DNA from 2 places in the Sphingomonas sp. GW821-FHT10F09 genome. Region 1 is predicted to be linked to the other one. Evidence: predicted binding sites of a transcription regulator. Region 1 holds the regulator's gene; the other holds the start of a gene.
The links. Region 1 encodes LexA, which represses DNA repair genes until DNA is damaged. Its sites were predicted from a motif close to GTTCCNCNCTTGTTCT; they were not measured.
Positions count from the first base shown of each region.

Region 2: AC1RTO_RS10335 (LexA family protein) is a predicted target of LexA. The motif match lies at 3,613-3,628, and genes of this name have one in related genera.

Region 1 is NZ_JBXASI010000001.1:1,081,797-1,089,543, forward strand. It holds gene gltX (glutamate--tRNA ligase) at 1-911, opposite strand, end outside; gene AC1RTO_RS05145 (ComEC/Rec2 family competence protein) at 1,058-3,202, shown strand; gene bla (subclass B3 metallo-beta-lactamase) at 4,072-4,971, shown strand; gene lexA (transcriptional repressor LexA) at 4,962-5,645, opposite strand; gene AC1RTO_RS05160 (molybdopterin molybdotransferase MoeA) at 5,703-6,884, opposite strand; gene moaC (cyclic pyranopterin monophosphate synthase MoaC) at 6,881-7,348, opposite strand; gene trpC (indole-3-glycerol phosphate synthase TrpC) at 7,345-7,747, opposite strand, start outside.
Region 2 is NZ_JBXASI010000002.1:475,200-482,946, reverse strand. It holds gene AC1RTO_RS10360 (SOS response-associated peptidase family protein) at 86-715, opposite strand; gene AC1RTO_RS10355 (hypothetical protein) at 715-939, opposite strand; gene AC1RTO_RS10350 (hypothetical protein) at 936-1,166, opposite strand; gene AC1RTO_RS10345 (excalibur calcium-binding domain-containing protein) at 1,209-1,490, opposite strand; gene AC1RTO_RS10340 (Y-family DNA polymerase) at 1,879-3,153, opposite strand; gene AC1RTO_RS10335 (LexA family protein) at 3,150-3,599, opposite strand; gene AC1RTO_RS10330 (cache domain-containing protein) at 3,822-4,862, shown strand; gene AC1RTO_RS10325 (hypothetical protein) at 5,111-5,311, shown strand; gene AC1RTO_RS10320 (hypothetical protein) at 5,375-5,620, opposite strand; gene AC1RTO_RS10315 (HIRAN domain-containing protein) at 5,672-6,190, shown strand; gene AC1RTO_RS10310 (SDR family oxidoreductase) at 6,387-6,710, opposite strand; gene AC1RTO_RS10305 (hypothetical protein) at 7,046-7,624, opposite strand; gene AC1RTO_RS10300 (hypothetical protein) at 7,621-7,747, opposite strand, start outside.

The sequences.
Region 1 (7,747 bases):
AGGTTCTCGAGCTTCTTGAGGTCGAAGCGCGACGGGCTCTTGCCGACACCGGCGAGGTCGAACCATTCGGTCGCCTGTTCGCGGCTGATGATCTCGTCGTCGCCATGGCCCCAGCCGAGGCGCAGCAGGTAATTGTCGAACGCCTCCGGCAGGATGCCGAGTTCGTCGCGATACGCCTCGATCCCCACCGCGCCGTGACGCTTCGATAGCTTGGCGCCGTCGGTGCCGTGGATCAGCGGGATGTGCGCGTAGACCGGCTCTGGCCAGCTGTTCGCCTTGTAGATCGGCAACTGGCGGAAGGCGTTGTTGAGATGGTCGTCGCCGCGGATGACGTGCGTCACGCCCATGTCGTGATCGTCGACCACCACCGCGAGCATATAGGTCGGCGTGCCGTCGGAGCGCAGCAGGATGAGATCATCGAGTTCGGCGTTCTGCACAGTCACCGAGCCCTGCACGCGGTCCGCAATCGTCGTCGCGCCCTCGCGCGGGGCCTTGAGGCGGACGACGAACGGCTGTCCTTCGGGATGGTCGGTGCGGTCGCGCCACGGCGAGCGGATGCGCAATGGCGCCTTCGCCGCCTGCGCCTCGGCACGCTGCGCCGCAATCTCCTCCTGCGTCATGTAGCAGCGATAGGCGTGGCCGTTCGCCACCATCTGGTGCGCGACCTCGGCATGGCGATCGGCGCGGGCGAACTGGAAGACGGCGTCGCCGTCCCAGTCGATGCCGAGCCATGTGAGGCCCGACAGGATCGCATCGATCGCCGGCTGCGTCGAACGGGCGCGATCGGTGTCCTCGATCCGCAACAGGAACTTGCCGCCGTGATGGCGCGCGAACAGCCAGTTGAACAGCGCGGTCCGCGCGCCGCCCAGATGCAGATAGCCGGTCGGCGACGGCGCGAAGCGCGTGACGATGCCATTCGTATCGGATGACGCCGGGGCCGCAGCCTGGTCGGTGCCGAGATTGTCAGTTGCGCCCAACCGCGCGTGCTCCCAAGGTTCGAAATGTGATGGCCAGTCCAGCCGCCGCGGCCCCTAGCACGCGCTCGGTGCGCCTTCAAATGCCGCGCGCGCTCCACGGGTTGCGCGACGGTATCGAAGCATGGCTGGAGGCGGAGCGCGACCAGATCGTCCTGTGGGCGCCGGTCGCGTTCGGTGGCGGCATCGCGATCTGGTTCCTGCTGCCCGATGCGCGCGGCTGGCTGGCGGCGATGCTGTCATGCGTCGCCGTCGCGCTCCCTGGTGCGGCGGCCGGTACGGGCGGACGACTGGCGCGAATGCTCGTTGTCGGCGGGCTCCTTTGTGCGGCCGGGATCGCGCTCGTCTGGTGGCGAGCGGACCGGGTCGCGGCGCCGGTCCTCGCGCGGCCGGCCGTCGTCGCCTTCACCGCCACCGTCGAGCGGGTCGAGGCACTGGCCGCCCGCGATCTCGTGAGGCTGACCGTGTTGACCGATACCGGGTCGGGCCTGCCGCGGCGGGTGCGGGTCAATCTGAAAACCGGCGACGTGCCGGCGGGGGCAGGCGAGGCGGCGCGGATCGCCTTGCGCGCCCGGCTGATGCCGCCACCCGCGGCTGCCGTGCCGGGTGCGCATGATTTCGCGCGCGTCGCCTGGTTCGCCGGGATCGGCGCGACCGGCCGTGGCTTCGCACCGGTCACGGTGATCGCTCCCGGCGCGGGGCAGGGCGGGCTGCGGACGCGGCTGACCGCGCATATCACGTCGCGGCTCGACGGCAGCCGCGGCGGCATCGCGGCGGCGCTCGCCACCGGCGACGAGGGCGCGATCGCGCCGGCCGATTCGGAGGCGATGCGCCGCGCCGGCCTCGCCCATCTGCTGTCGGTCAGCGGCCTGCACATCACCGCGGTGGTGGCGGCGACGATGCTGCTCGTCCTGCGGCTGCTGGCGCTGTCACCGTGGCTGGCGATCCGCCTGCGCCTGCCGCTGGTCGCAGCGGCGGCGGGCGCGCTGGCGGCGATCGGCTATACCTTGCTGACCGGCAGTCAGGTGCCGACGATCCGGTCGTGCGTCGCGTCGCTGCTGGTGCTCGTCGCGCTGACGATGGGACGCGAGGCGATGACGCTGCGGCTGGTCGCGGCGGGCGCGATGATCGTGCTGCTCGCCTGGCCCGAGGCGCTGGTCGGCGCGAGTTTCCAGCTGTCCTTCGCCGCGATCGCCGCGATCGTCGTACTGCACGAGCATCCCGTCGTGCAGGACTGGTTCGCGCCGCGGCAAGAGGGGTGGGGGCCGCACCTGTTGCGGGGGCTGGGATCGCTGCTGCTGACCGGGCTGGTGGTCGAGGCGGCGCTGATGCCGACCGCGGTTTATCATTTCCATAAGGCGGGCATGTACGGCGCGGCGGCGAACATCGTGGCGATCCCGCTGACCACCTTCGTGGTCATGCCGCTGGAGGCGGCAGCGTTGTTGTTCGACGCGGTCGGGCTTGGCGCGCCCTTGTGGTGGTTGACCGATCTGGCGCTGCAACTGTTGCTCGGTCTTGCCCATCTGGTGGCGAATGCGCCGGGCGCGTCGGTGGCGCTGCCGTCGATGCCGGTCGCCGCATTCGGGACGATGGTCGCGGGCGGGCTGTGGCTGGCGCTGTGGCGGACACGCGTGCGGTGGTTCGGCTGGCTGCCGCTGGTGGTAGGTGCATCCTGGGCGGTGCTGACCCCCGCGCCCGACCTGCTGGTGACGGGCGACGGGCGGCATCTGGCGGTGCGGGTGGATGGCGGGCTGGCGCTGCTGCGTGATCGGGCCGGGGACTATACGCGCACGATGCTGGCCGAGAATGGCGGGATCGATGGCGAGCCGGCGTTGCTCGCGGATCAGGCGGCGGCGCGCTGTACGCCGGATGCGTGCGCCGTCGATGTGCTTGCGGAAGGGCGGGCGTGGCGGGTGCTGGCGACGCGCAGCGGCTATCCGGTCGCATGGCGGACGTTGGTGGCGGCGTGCCGATCCGCCGACATCGTGGTGAGCGAACGCCACCTGCCAAGGGGATGCGTCCCGCGTTGGCTCAAGCTCGATGCGCCGATGCTGCGCACGACCGGCGGCGTCGCGGTGACGTTTGCCGGTGGCCGGGTGCGTACCGTGCGAGCGCCGGGCGACCGGCATCCCTGGATCGTGCCCGCGACGGTCATGCCGTTGCGGACGGCGCGGTTCGATGGCGGGCGCGAGGTGCGACGCCACGCGCTACAGCGACGCCGCGAGTGATCGGCCGTCGTTGCGAGCGCCGCGAAGCAATCCAGACCCGGGCTCAGGATGTCCTCGTTTCACTTGCGGCGCTCGCGACGACGGTTCGAGAGGCCGAGCTGTGTCCCTGACTATGCTCTCGATGAGGCGCGGTTGGGGGGGCGTCGGACGGTCGCAGGCGACGGTGGACGTGTGTCATTCCGGGGCAGGGGGATCCCGTGGGCGCTACCGCTAAGCTTTGTCCGGTAGGCTGGTGGATATGCGCTTCCGCCTGCCCGGGCGTGACATCGAATGCGAACCTCAGGACGGGTGTAGGGCGACGCATATTGCCCCGACGAAGACAGACCGGACGTCACCCCACCGTCGTCCTTGCGGGCGCGGCGAAGCAATCCAGAGCCGAGCTCAGGACGTCCGGGATTGCTTTGCGGCGCTCGCGATGATGGTTCGAGAGACCCAGCTGTGTGCCTGAGTGTGCTCTCGATGAGGCGCGGTGGGGGCGTCGGACGGTCGCAGGCGACGGTAAACGTGCGTCATTCGGGGGGGCAGGGGGATCTTCTGGGGCGCTACCGGTTCCGCTATATCCGGTGGCTGGTGGGTATGCGCTCCCGCCAGCCTGAGCGTGACGCTGAGGGTTACGGAGAGCGATCCATGCTATCGAATGCGAATCTCAGCACGGGTGTAAGGTAACGCGTATTACACCGACGGGGACAGACCGGACGTCACACATCGTCGTCTTTGCGAGCGCAGCGAAGCAACCCAGAGGCGGATCGGGACGCCGTGGATCGCTTAGCTGCACTCGCAATGACGATTCGCTGCCTGCGGGGCATCCTTGAGTATGGTCGCGATCCGGCGGATATGCGGTGGGTCGCGGCTATGATACGGGACAGACGATGAAGCATCTCGCCATTCTCGCCGCCGCACTGGCGAGCCTTTCGGTCGCAGCGCCGGCCGGGGCGCAGGATGCCGCGCAGCGGCGGCTGTGGAATGCGCCCGCTGCGCCGTTCCGTATCGTCGGCAACGTTTTTTATGTCGGGACGGCGGGGCTGTCGTCGTTCCTGATCGCCGATCCCGCCGGGCTGGTGCTGATCGACGGGGCGTTACCGGAGAGTGCGCCGCTCATCGCCGCGAACATCCGGCGCCTCGGTTTCCGGCTGCACGATATCCGTTACCTGCTCAACAACCATAGCCATGTCGATCATGCCGGCGGCCTCGCCGCGCTTCAGCGGGCGAGCGGGGCACGGGTCGTGGTGAGCGCGGGCGATCGTGCCGACCTGATCGCGGGGCGCACCATCGACCGAACGGACATCAGCGGCTTTCCGCCGGTGCGTCCGTCGATGACGATCCCCGACGGCGCGACGATCGCCGTCGGCAAAACGCGCCTCGTCGCGCATCTGACCCCGGGACATACCGACGGCGCAACCACCTGGAGCCTGCGCACCAGCGAGCGAGGCAAGCCGCTCGACGTGCTGTTCGTGTCGAGCCTCAGCGTCGCCGGCCGGCGGCTCGTCACCCGCCCCGACCCTGCCGACCCGGTCCCCGGCAGGCCGCCGCACGATACCGCAGCGGTCGCGCAGTTCCGCGGCACGTTCCGCCGGCTCGCCACGATGCATGCCGACGTGGTGCTGAGCTATCATGCCGAGCTGTTCGACCTCGCGGCAAGGCGCGAGGCGCAGCGGGCGGGCAATCCGACGAGCTTCGTCGATCGCACCGCCCTGCCGCGAATGGTCGCCGACGCCCGCACCTCCTTCGAACGCGCGCTGGCGGAGCAGCGCCGTTCGCCTCAATCGTAGCGGCGGAGGATACCCGACAACCGGCCCTGCACCCGAACGTGCGACGGGACGTAGCGCTGCGGCTCGTAGGAGCGGTTGGCCGGGTCAAGCCGGATCATCGCGCCCTCGCGGCGGAAGTATTTGAGCGTCGCCTCGGCATCGTCGATCAGCGCGACGACGATCTCGCCGTCCCGCGCCACCTCGGTCCGCCGGATCAACGCGTAATCGCCATCGAGGATGCCGGCCTCGACCATCGAATCGCCCGACACTTCTAGCGCATAATGTTCGCCCGAGCCGAGCAATGCCGCTGGCACGGCGAGCATCGAGCTGCCCTCGAACGCCTCGATCGGCACGCCCGCGGCGATCCGGCCGTGCAACGGGATCTCGATCACGTCATTGGCGGGCGAGGCGGCCGCGCGGACGTTGCCGGCCTTCGTCGGCGACGGCGTCGGTACGGGGGGCGCGACCTTGCGCTCCGACCGCTCCGGCATCCGCAGCACTTCGAGTGCGCGGGCGCGGTTGGGCAGGCGACGGATGAAGTGGCGTTCCTCCAGCGCGCTGATGAGGCGATGGACGCCGGATTTCGACTTGAGGTCGAGCGCTTCCTTCATCTCCTCGAACGAGGGGGAGATGCCGGTTTCTTCCAACCGGTCGTTGATGAAGCAAACGAGCTCGTGCTGCTTGCGCGTGAGCATAGGCGGTCTTCCCCGTCAGAACAGACGCGGAACTTCTAGGGAACGAAACTGCTCTCGTCAAGCGATGACGAGGATTTCCGCCGAGTCGCCCGCCCGCGCCGGCGGCGCATCGACGGGACGCACGATCAGGCAATGCGAGCGCGCCAGCGTCAGCAGCATCGAACTGTCCTGAATGGTCGAGGCGAAGGCCCGCCCGTCGCGCAGTTCTGCACGCAGATAGTCGGTGCGGGGGCCGTTGGCGGGCAGGTCCTCGCCGAGGATCGCGTGGGTGGTGCGCGGATGGGGATCGGCCGCCCCGCCGAGATGCGCGATCAGCGGCCGCACGAACAGAGTCGCGGTGACGAAGGCGGAGACAGGGTTACCGGGCAGGCCGAGCACGCTGGTGCGGCCGATCCGCCCGGCCATCATCGGCTTGCCGGGCCGCAATGCGATCCGCCAGAAATCGATCGATCCGCCGGCGGCCTCGAGTGCCGGGCGGACGAGGTCGTGGTCGCCGACCGAGGCGCCGCCGGTGGTGACCAGCAGGTCAGCGTCGACTGCGGCGAAGGCGTCACGCAACGTGTCGAGGTGGTCGGGCAATATGCCGAGGTCGATCAGCTCAACCGGCAGATCGGCGAGCATCGCGGCGAGCATCGCGCGATTCGATTCGGGCAGGGCGGCGGGATCGTGCGCGCGCCCCGGTTCGACCAGTTCGTCCCCGGTCGCGCAGATCGCGACGCGGACGCGGCGATTTACCGCCAGCGTGCCGACGCCCCCGGTCGCGGCGACCGCGATCCGGGCGGGGGTAAGTCGCTCGCCGCGGGCGATCAGAGGATCGCCCTGCGTGAAGTCCAGCCCGCGCCGCCGGGTGTTGCGTCCGCGAGCCGGCGGGCCTTCGCCGGTCAGGCAAATCGCGGTGCCGTCGGCGGCAACCTCTTCCTGGATCATCACCGTGTCGGCACCGGCGGGCATCGCGGCGCCGGTGAAGATGCGCACGGTCTGGCCCGGCTCGATCCTGCCGGCAAAGGCGCGTCCGGCGGCACTCTCGCCGATCAGCGTCCAGGGGCCGGGCAGATCGGCATGGCGGATTGCATAGCCATCCATCGCCGACAGGTCGGTCGCTGGCTGCGTGCGGCGGGCGTGGATGTCGGCGGCGGCCCAGCGCCCCCGCGCGTCCGCGAGCGCGACGTCCTCCGCGGCGACCGGCCCGGCGAGCGCGAGCAGGCGGGCAAGTGCGTCGGCGATCGGCAGCAGCGTCATGCGCGCCAGTCGCCGGATTTGCCCCCGGCCTTCTCCAACAGGCGGATGCCGGTGATCGTCATGCCGCGGTCCATCGCCTTAGCCATGTCGTAGATCGTCAGCAGCGCGACCGAGACCGCGGTCAGCGCCTCCATCTCGACCCCCGTCTTGCCGTCGGTAGCGGTCAGCGCGGTGGCGGTGACGCCGGTGTCGTCGAGCACAAGGTCGAGCGTCACGCGGGTAAGGGGCAGGGGGTGGCAGAGCGGGATGAGGTCCGCGGTCTTTTTCGCCGCCATGATCCCGGCGACGCGCGCGACGGCGATCACGTCGCCCTTTTTCGCGCTGCCCTCGCGGATCGCCTGCAGCGCGTCGGCGGCGATGGCGATATGGCCGATGGCGACCGCGCGACGGCTGGTCACCGCCTTGTCGCCGACATCGACCATATGCGCGGCGCCCTCGGCATCGAGATGGGTAAGGCGGCTCATGCGGCCGGCGCGATCAGTGCCCGGGTCGCTGCCTCGATGTCCGGCTGGCGCATCAGTGCCTCGCCGATCAGGAAACAGCGGACGCCGTGCGCGGCCATCGCGTCGAGGTCGGCACGCGTCTCGAGGCCGCTTTCGGCGACGAACGTGCACCCCTTGGGCGCCTTGCCGACGAGTTCGTAGGTGCGCGCGAAATCGACGCTGAAATCGCGCAGGTCACGGTTGTTGACGCCGATCAGCCGTGAATTGAGCTTCAGCGCACGGTCGAGTTCGTGCGCGTCGTGCACCTCGACCAACACGTCCATGCCGCAATCCGTCGCCGACGCCTCGATCTCGGCCATCTGGTTGTCGTCCAGCGCGGCCACGATGATGAGGATGGCGTCGGCGCCGATCGCGCGGCTT
Region 2 (7,747 bases), on a different contig from region 1:
CCGTTGCTCGCCACTGCCGGCATGGTCATGGTCGAACAACGCTCTGCCCGGTTGCTCGTCACTCCCGCCGGCAGGGCGACCATTATCAGTCGCTAGCCGTTCTCGTCGGAAACACCGGGCCGCGCACCGTCATTTTGTCGGCCGGGTAAGGCTGCTGGAGCGCCACCACGTCGTCGTAGCTGCCGCGGAGCCATCGATCCCAATCCGCCTCGTGCAGGATGGCGATCATCGCCTTCGGATGGATCGGCGTGACAAGCTCGTTCGGGTTACAGGTGACCATCGTGAACCCCGCCCCCTTCACAGTCTGCTGCCAGAACCCCGCGACAGCGAATACCGGCTGATCCGGCACGTCGAACCACATCTCGCCTTTGATGGGCGGGCCATCACCAACCTTGTGCTTGTCGGGCGTCCACTCGCAGAACTCGGTCAGCGGCACGAGGCACCGATTGTGCGGTTCGGCAGCCAGTCGCCGCCACTGGGGCAGGCTCAGGTTGCGGACGTTGGTCATCGGCCAGGCCGCGCCACCGCCGAGCACGTCCCACAGCATGAGGTCGACAGCACGCCGACCGTTCTCATCCCGAACGATGAACGCCTTGCTCTTCGGGAACAGCTCGACCGGGTCCTTGTTTGGCCGGACCACGTCCTGAGCCCAGCTGGCGCCGAAGCGCTCGAACAGCGTCTCTGGTTCACTCGACAGGCGGGCACGGTTACACATCAGGCATCGATCTCGTCATCCTCATCTGCGGAGGATGTCAGTCCCCGTGCGGCCAAAGCGTCCTTCAGCTGACGTTGGATAGTCGAGCCATTCAGATGACCATGGACACCGTCGTGCCCTTCGGCAGTGAGTTGCGTGCGAATGTCCGCGACGGAATGGCACGCGCCGGACCGAGCGAGTTGGAATGCCCGCTCGATCGTGCCGATCTCGTTGTCCTTGCTCATGCCCGGCCTACCTTGTCGATCTCGGTCAACAGCCTTGTGCGCTCGGCGTTTGCTTGCGCCTCCGCCTGCCGCTCTGCCTCGGCACGGTCGGCATATCCGTCTGCCAAGTCCTCATGCGCGGTACGCGCCATGCAGGCGGCGTCTTCGGCGGCGGCTCGCTCATCCGCTTCTCGCTGGCGCAGATATTCAATGTTATCCGATTCTTGAGTCGGTTCGCCGTTCGTCATGGGGAGCTTATGCGGAGGCCCGGCGAAAACGTCGAGCGCCGACTACTCGCACCCGACCCCATCGCCATCCCGATCGAGCTTGCGAGAATAGCCAGGCTGCCCCGATCGCACCGGCGCAGCGCCGGCGGCCCGCGCCGCAGCGCAATTGGCATAGTAGGAGGCACCACCGCCCCCTCCGGCGTAGGCATAGCTCGCGCCCGACCGGATGCGACGGGCTTTTGTCGAACCATAGTTTCGGCTGTAGCCGCCTCCGCGGCCCCGGCGGGCGTCAGCTTCTTCAGCGATTGCCACCGTGACGAAAATCGCCGCGGTCGCGGCCACCATCAAGTTCAGCACAACCGCCCCCTGCGATCATCGATTCGTTTGGTGAGTATTCCTGACCTGCCTGTCAGAGTCGACCGGCCAAACAGCGTCTGGTGCTACCTGTTGCGGGCTGGGCTTTTGCGCGCATCGCGCATGTTGCGCATTTCGGCGCCGATCACCGTCAGGTTGGCAGCAATAAAACCGGACATAGCGACGTAGAATGCCATCGTGCTTCTCCCTTCGCCAACATGGCTGCTTGCGATGGGTGTATCGTTGGTCGAGGAGAGGTTGACGCCGTGTGAGCAACGGGCCGCCGATCTGTGATCCTGCGGCGATCTGTGCATTCCCTGAGGTCATTATCGACGCTGCTGCGGTAATCGAGGGCGCGTAGACCAAGGGTGGGCAGAGTTCAGCTCGATGCCTTCACCGTCGGCACCTCGGCAATGCTGGTCGTCCATGCCGGCGAGCGGTTCTCCGAGCGCAGCTTCCATTCGCGCCTGAATCCCTGCGATGCCGTCACAGCGGTCCACTTACCGAACCTGCCGTTGATCTCGTCCAGGGCGCTCATCAACCGATCGCGCTTGCCCGTGTCGTCCTCGAACAACGTTCGTGGTCGCATGTCCGCGGCGACAAGGTCGTCGAGCATAATGCCCGCCTTCGTGTACGCGTAACCGTCTCGCCACGCCCGTTCAGCGCCACGACGGGCGGCGGCGATCAGCTCAAGGCTGTCATTCGTCATCGGGTGCAGGGTCACCGTGCGCGATCCTGCGTATTGCGGCCGGTCGGGCTTGTGACGGTTGGTGTGGAAGAAGGCGGTTAGCCTGGCGGCGACGAGGCCATGCTCCCGCAACTTCTCGCCAGCGCGCAGGGCATATTGGCTGAGCGCGCCCATCAGCCCGTCGAACGTGGTCACCGGTGTCCCGAAGGACCGCGTCACGGCCATGCCCTTGCGCTGGGGCGCGACCATCTCGACGGCGGCCGACGGGACACCGCGCAGCTCGGCGACAAGACGTTCGAGCACAACTGTGCCAACCGCGCGCGCCTGCTTCATCGGCATGTCGCGGAGTGTCCCGGCAGTGGTGATGCCGAGGTCCGTCAGCTTGCGGGCCGTGGCACCGCCAACGCCCCAGACATCCCCGACCGGGAAGGCATGCATCACCTCATGCCGGACGCCGTCGTCGCGGAGATCAGCCACCCCGTTGAAGCCGGGGCTCGTCTTGGCAGCCGCGTTGGCCAATTTCGCCAGCGTCTTGGTGTTCGCTATGCCCACACACGTCGGAATCGTCGTCCATCGGCGAACCTGATCCCGCATCTCGTGGGCATGTGCGACAAGATCGCGATCCTCGAAGCCGGCGAGGTCGAGGAAGGTCTCGTCGATCGAATAGATCTCGAAGTCGCGGGCGAACGCCTCGCAGGCGGCGATCACCCGACGCTGCATGTCGCCATAGAGCGTGTAGTTCGACGACAGGACCCGGATATGGTGCGCCTTCACCTTGTCGCGCAGATGATGGATCGGATCACCCATCTTGATGCCCAGCGCCTTCGCCTCGGCCGATCGAGCTATGGCGCAGCCGTCGTTATTGGAAAGAACGATCACCGGCACACCGACAAGGCTGGCGTCGAACGCCCGCTCGCAGGAGACATAGTAGTTGTTGCAGTCGATCAGCGCGATCGGCGTAGTCATGCCATCTTGCGGGCGACACCCACCACGACGCCCCAGATCTCGACATGCTCATCGACCAGGATGTGCGAATAGCCCTCTGCCTCAGGAATCAGCCAGTGCCGACCGTCCATGTGGCGCAGGCGCTTCAGCGTGCGGTCGCCATGCACCAGCGCCACGACGATGGCACCAGATCGCGGCGTCTTCGCGCGGTTCACGACGATGAGGTCACCGTCGTTAATCCCGGCGCCCGCCATCGACTGACCATCCACCCGCATGATGTAGCTGGCGGCAGGATGTTCCACCAACCAGGCGCCGAGGTCGATCGGCTCTTCCATGTCGTCCTGGGCAGGCGACGGAAAGCCGGCAGGCGTGCGGCACAGGAAGAACGGCACCTCGCGCGGCACCAGTTCGTACGGAATTTCGTGCAGCCGCAACGTGTTCATCTCGATTCCCTCGGTCGCGCGCATTGTAACGCTCCCAAGAACGAAAGAGGAACACGGAATCTGACGCGGTTCGTCGCATGATCGAATTTGTAGCTGTGAATGCGCTGCCGCTCTCGCTGAAGCTAAAGGGCCTTTACCGGAACCGTGGTACACGTGCCCCCGCCATTGGGATGGCGGTGCAGCGGATAGATAACCGTCGCTTAACCACCTAGACGGTATCAGAATGGACCTGTCGGAAAGTTGGTCATGCCGCGTCGTATTCGCTCTTTGTTACAATCGCTGAGCAACGAAGTGACGGCTCATGCGACCAAAGCGGAAACGATTGCCGGACAGACAAACCTACTGGCGCTGAATGCGACGATCGAGGCGGCGCGCGCCGGCGATGCCGGCAGGGGCTTTTCTGTCGTGGCGCAGGAAGTAAAAAATCTTGCTGGGCTGGCGAAGACATCTGCTTCAAGTTTCCGTGATGAAGTGCTCGCTTACCTTCAACATGGAACCATCATTGCAGACGAGCTTGCCCGCGACATCGAAGGTGGCCGGCTCGCCGATCTCGCACAATCTATTGCTGATACCCTCGCCCGCACCTTATACGACCGCTCAATCGACATAAGGATGCTAGCCACAGACTATTGCGTGTCCGAGGCCTTGATGCTCAATCACGCGTCGGAACGAGCCGAGGCAAGAGCTTTGAGCCGATTGCGCGCGCTCCTGCAGTGTTCCCCATATTTCCTGAACGCCTTTGTCGTGGATGCCGAAGGTGACGTCGCGGTGTGCGCGCATGACAATGCTGCCGTCCGAGCCGTGAACTTCAAGGGCTATGTGCAGTATCAGCGGGTCATGGCTGCGCCACCGCAGGTCGACTGGATGACCGATGAAGTCTGGAAAAACCCCTGGTCGAACGACAGAAAGGTGCTGGTATATGTAGCGCCGGTCCGCATGGACGGAGCTACAATCGGGGCGTGTTATCTGGAGTACGACTTTGAGGGCCAAGTCGCCGGCATGATGAAAGTCGTGAACCGCGCGGCGGGCAACGCGGTCGCTTCAATTATCGACTCGATAGGTCGGGTGGTCGCGACGACTGGCAAATATCAATACCACGAGCGCTATCCACACAGGATCGACGGGACCGTGGCGTCCGAATCCATGGATGGCCTGAACATCGCACACGCTGCAATAAAGGCAGAGTACGGCATCAGCGGACTCGATCTGCAATGTGTCATTGAAGAGCACGTCGCTACGGAACAAGAGATAGCTCAGACGTTGCTCGGGAGAGCCCGCGCCAGTTGACGACGAGAGGTATTGGGACTGCAGCACCCCGCACGATGGTCAAAGAAACGGGCGGGGTGCCGGCCACCGGAATGGTGGCAGTCAGCGTTTGCCAATATTGCGCATCAGCCTCCAATTCTAAAATCCTATCGAACGCATCGAGGGGATCGATCAATACGAGCTCACCCGTTTCGGACATGACGTGATCGTCATTTGACGTGGTGCAGACGGAAACGCAGCATTGATCAGCCCGATCTCCGGGCGGGAGGATGTCGATGCGCAAACTTCTATTCGCCGCGGCCAGCGTGGGCCTGCTGGCGACCGCCACACCGTCGATTGCCGCACCGTGCAAGGACGCGAAAGGCAAGTTCATCAAATGCCCGCCCAAGGCGCCGATGAAAGCGACGCGGTGCAAGGCCGCCAATGGGAAGTTCGCCAAGTGCGGCACGCCCGGCGCCAAGCCGATCTGAATCCCAAGATACGGATGGTCCACGGTTCGCGCGGATCAGCCGTTCGCAGGAGATGAGCTGGACCTAGCTCTTGGCGGTGAGTGGCACCGAAGCACGAGCTGGGGGCCGCGACGCGCTCTGTTCGCCACGGTCGACCTGTGCAGCCTGCCGCGTGTCGTATAGCCGACGTAGGATCATTGCGAGATCGCGCTCAGTCAGCTGCGACGCCGGATCGATCACTGCGCCTTCAGGCAGCGGTTCGACGAACGCCGCTAACCGATTGCAGGCCGCACCAAGGTCGGGATCGAAGGTGTCATCGAAGGCAGCCATCGATTGAATTTATGCCTTATGCTAACGTTTGCAAGATCATAGATCGTTGGCATGCAGGAACTTACCCTTGCCGTCGTTGGGATCGACTTCCCGAACGCGGACGGCAGCAATCGCCGATCCGAAGCGATGATGACGCTGCCCGGCGAGCCGATCGAGTTGATCCCTGAGCCGAAAAACAAGCACGATAGCAACGCTATCGCGGTGATGAGCCCGCGTGGCGTGCAACTTGGCTACATCAAGGCCGAGAGGGCGCCGTACATCGGCGGGCGTATGTCCCGCGGTGAGGATGTCGAGGCGATCTTTCAGGCGCTCGATGGCGGGTCGGCATTCATCCGGGTTCGGTTTGGGGGTGGCGCGCCGACGTTGCCGCCGCCGTTGGACAAGCCGCCTTCACCCCCCGCGGCCACCACGGCCACAGCGGCGATCGGAGCCGTACGACCCGCATGCATTCTGTCCGGACGAGGACGGCCCGGAATGGGGGGCGTGATGATGCCGTCAGGCGTGAAGGGCGGGCGCCACGTTCACTCGGCGAGATCATTCTGTCGTCGCATTGCCAGTCTGCGCGGATGAACAAGAGGCGGTTGGCGAAGAGTCACCTCCTGGAATTGTCCAGTTTATGGGCTTACGCGCCCCCTTCCCGCTCGGGGTGAAGACCCAAATGCGGTCATTCGCGGCTTGTTCCCCGCCGCCCAACTTCGGTCGCTCGTTCAGGAGGGCAAAACATGCTCCACTCAGCGATGCCGGGCGGATCGGCCGATCTCTTTGCCTACTGGAGACCGACAACGCTGATCGCGCGGTGCAGCCAATCCGCGGCGTTGGGTGCCGCCCGTTCATCTGGATACACCTGTCGCATGCCTCCATCGAGGCAAAGTTCAGTACCGAAGATAAAGCTGCCTTCGTCGCTGAGGCGGAAGACGGCAGCGGCAGCAACCTCGTAGGCGCGTGCCATGCGCCCGAGCGGAATGGGCTCGATGAACATCTGCCGCATCTCCTCAGATACCGCAGCCGTCATGTCGGTATAGGTCGGTCCCGGCGCGACGACATTGACGCGGATGTCGCGGCGCGAGCTCGGCCGCCCGGCTGCGCGCATACCCGATCAACAATCTCGATACGATCGATCGTATGACTACTCGCTACGCCTGCCGCTGGTTTAATAATCTCGTCTGACATCACGGCCCCGCTTGAACAGCCGCCATCAACCGGTTGATCGCTCCGCCTACAAGGCGACCTTCGGACCACACGTACGCTCAGCTAAACTTAACGCAGCTTAAAGCCGACACTCTACGGCGCGATCCCAACTTCTTCACGCATAGGTGGCGACACGATGGCTCGGACTCTGAAGAGATGCGCGTCAACGTTTTCAAGCCTCGACGGCAGACTTGGCCGCCATTTGACCGCAAAGGCACTTGAAGTCATGCGTCTTCACTAGCTCGAAATCGTGGTCCCATACCTCGCCGGAGTGTTGTAGCTAGCGAGCTCGTGGTCTGCATCGACTTCGGCCTGCCGATCTCGCGATCGAGCTTCGTCCTCCGCAATTTCAATCGTAAGATTGAGAAGACTCTCAATGCCCGCGATGAACGCGAAGAACCGCAGGATCAGGAAGACGATCAGAAACGTCACGAGTGCGAGGTAGGCGGAGCTTAGATAAAACGCGATCCGCGGACCGTGTTGAATAGGCGGCACCGGAAATCTCCAGCCGGCGATCTTCCCCGCAATGAGCACTACACATGCCGAAAGGGCGTAGAAAAGCAATCCCCCGAACATCCTAATCTGTCGCCGGATGGCGCCCCCCAGGTCCTTTATCTTCTTGATCGAGAAGCTGCCCCCGCGGAGGGCCGTAGCGGCGAGCACCATCGCCGGGACAAAGGCCGCCATGAGGAAACCGAGGACCGTCACGATCTCAGAAACCGACGAACTGTAGAAGTCGGCGGGCATGGATGCGGCCGCGACTACGCCCACGCCTAGGGCGGTCCACGTCTCCCAGCCTGCTAGGGCCTTGCTCATTCGATCAGCCCGGCGTTTCGGTAGGACCGCGCCGCCTCCGAAAGGGCTCTCCACGCGGCCTTTCGGTCCAGTATGTTACCTCTACGCTCGACATCGACCTGTCCGCTCAGATGCTCGTAGACT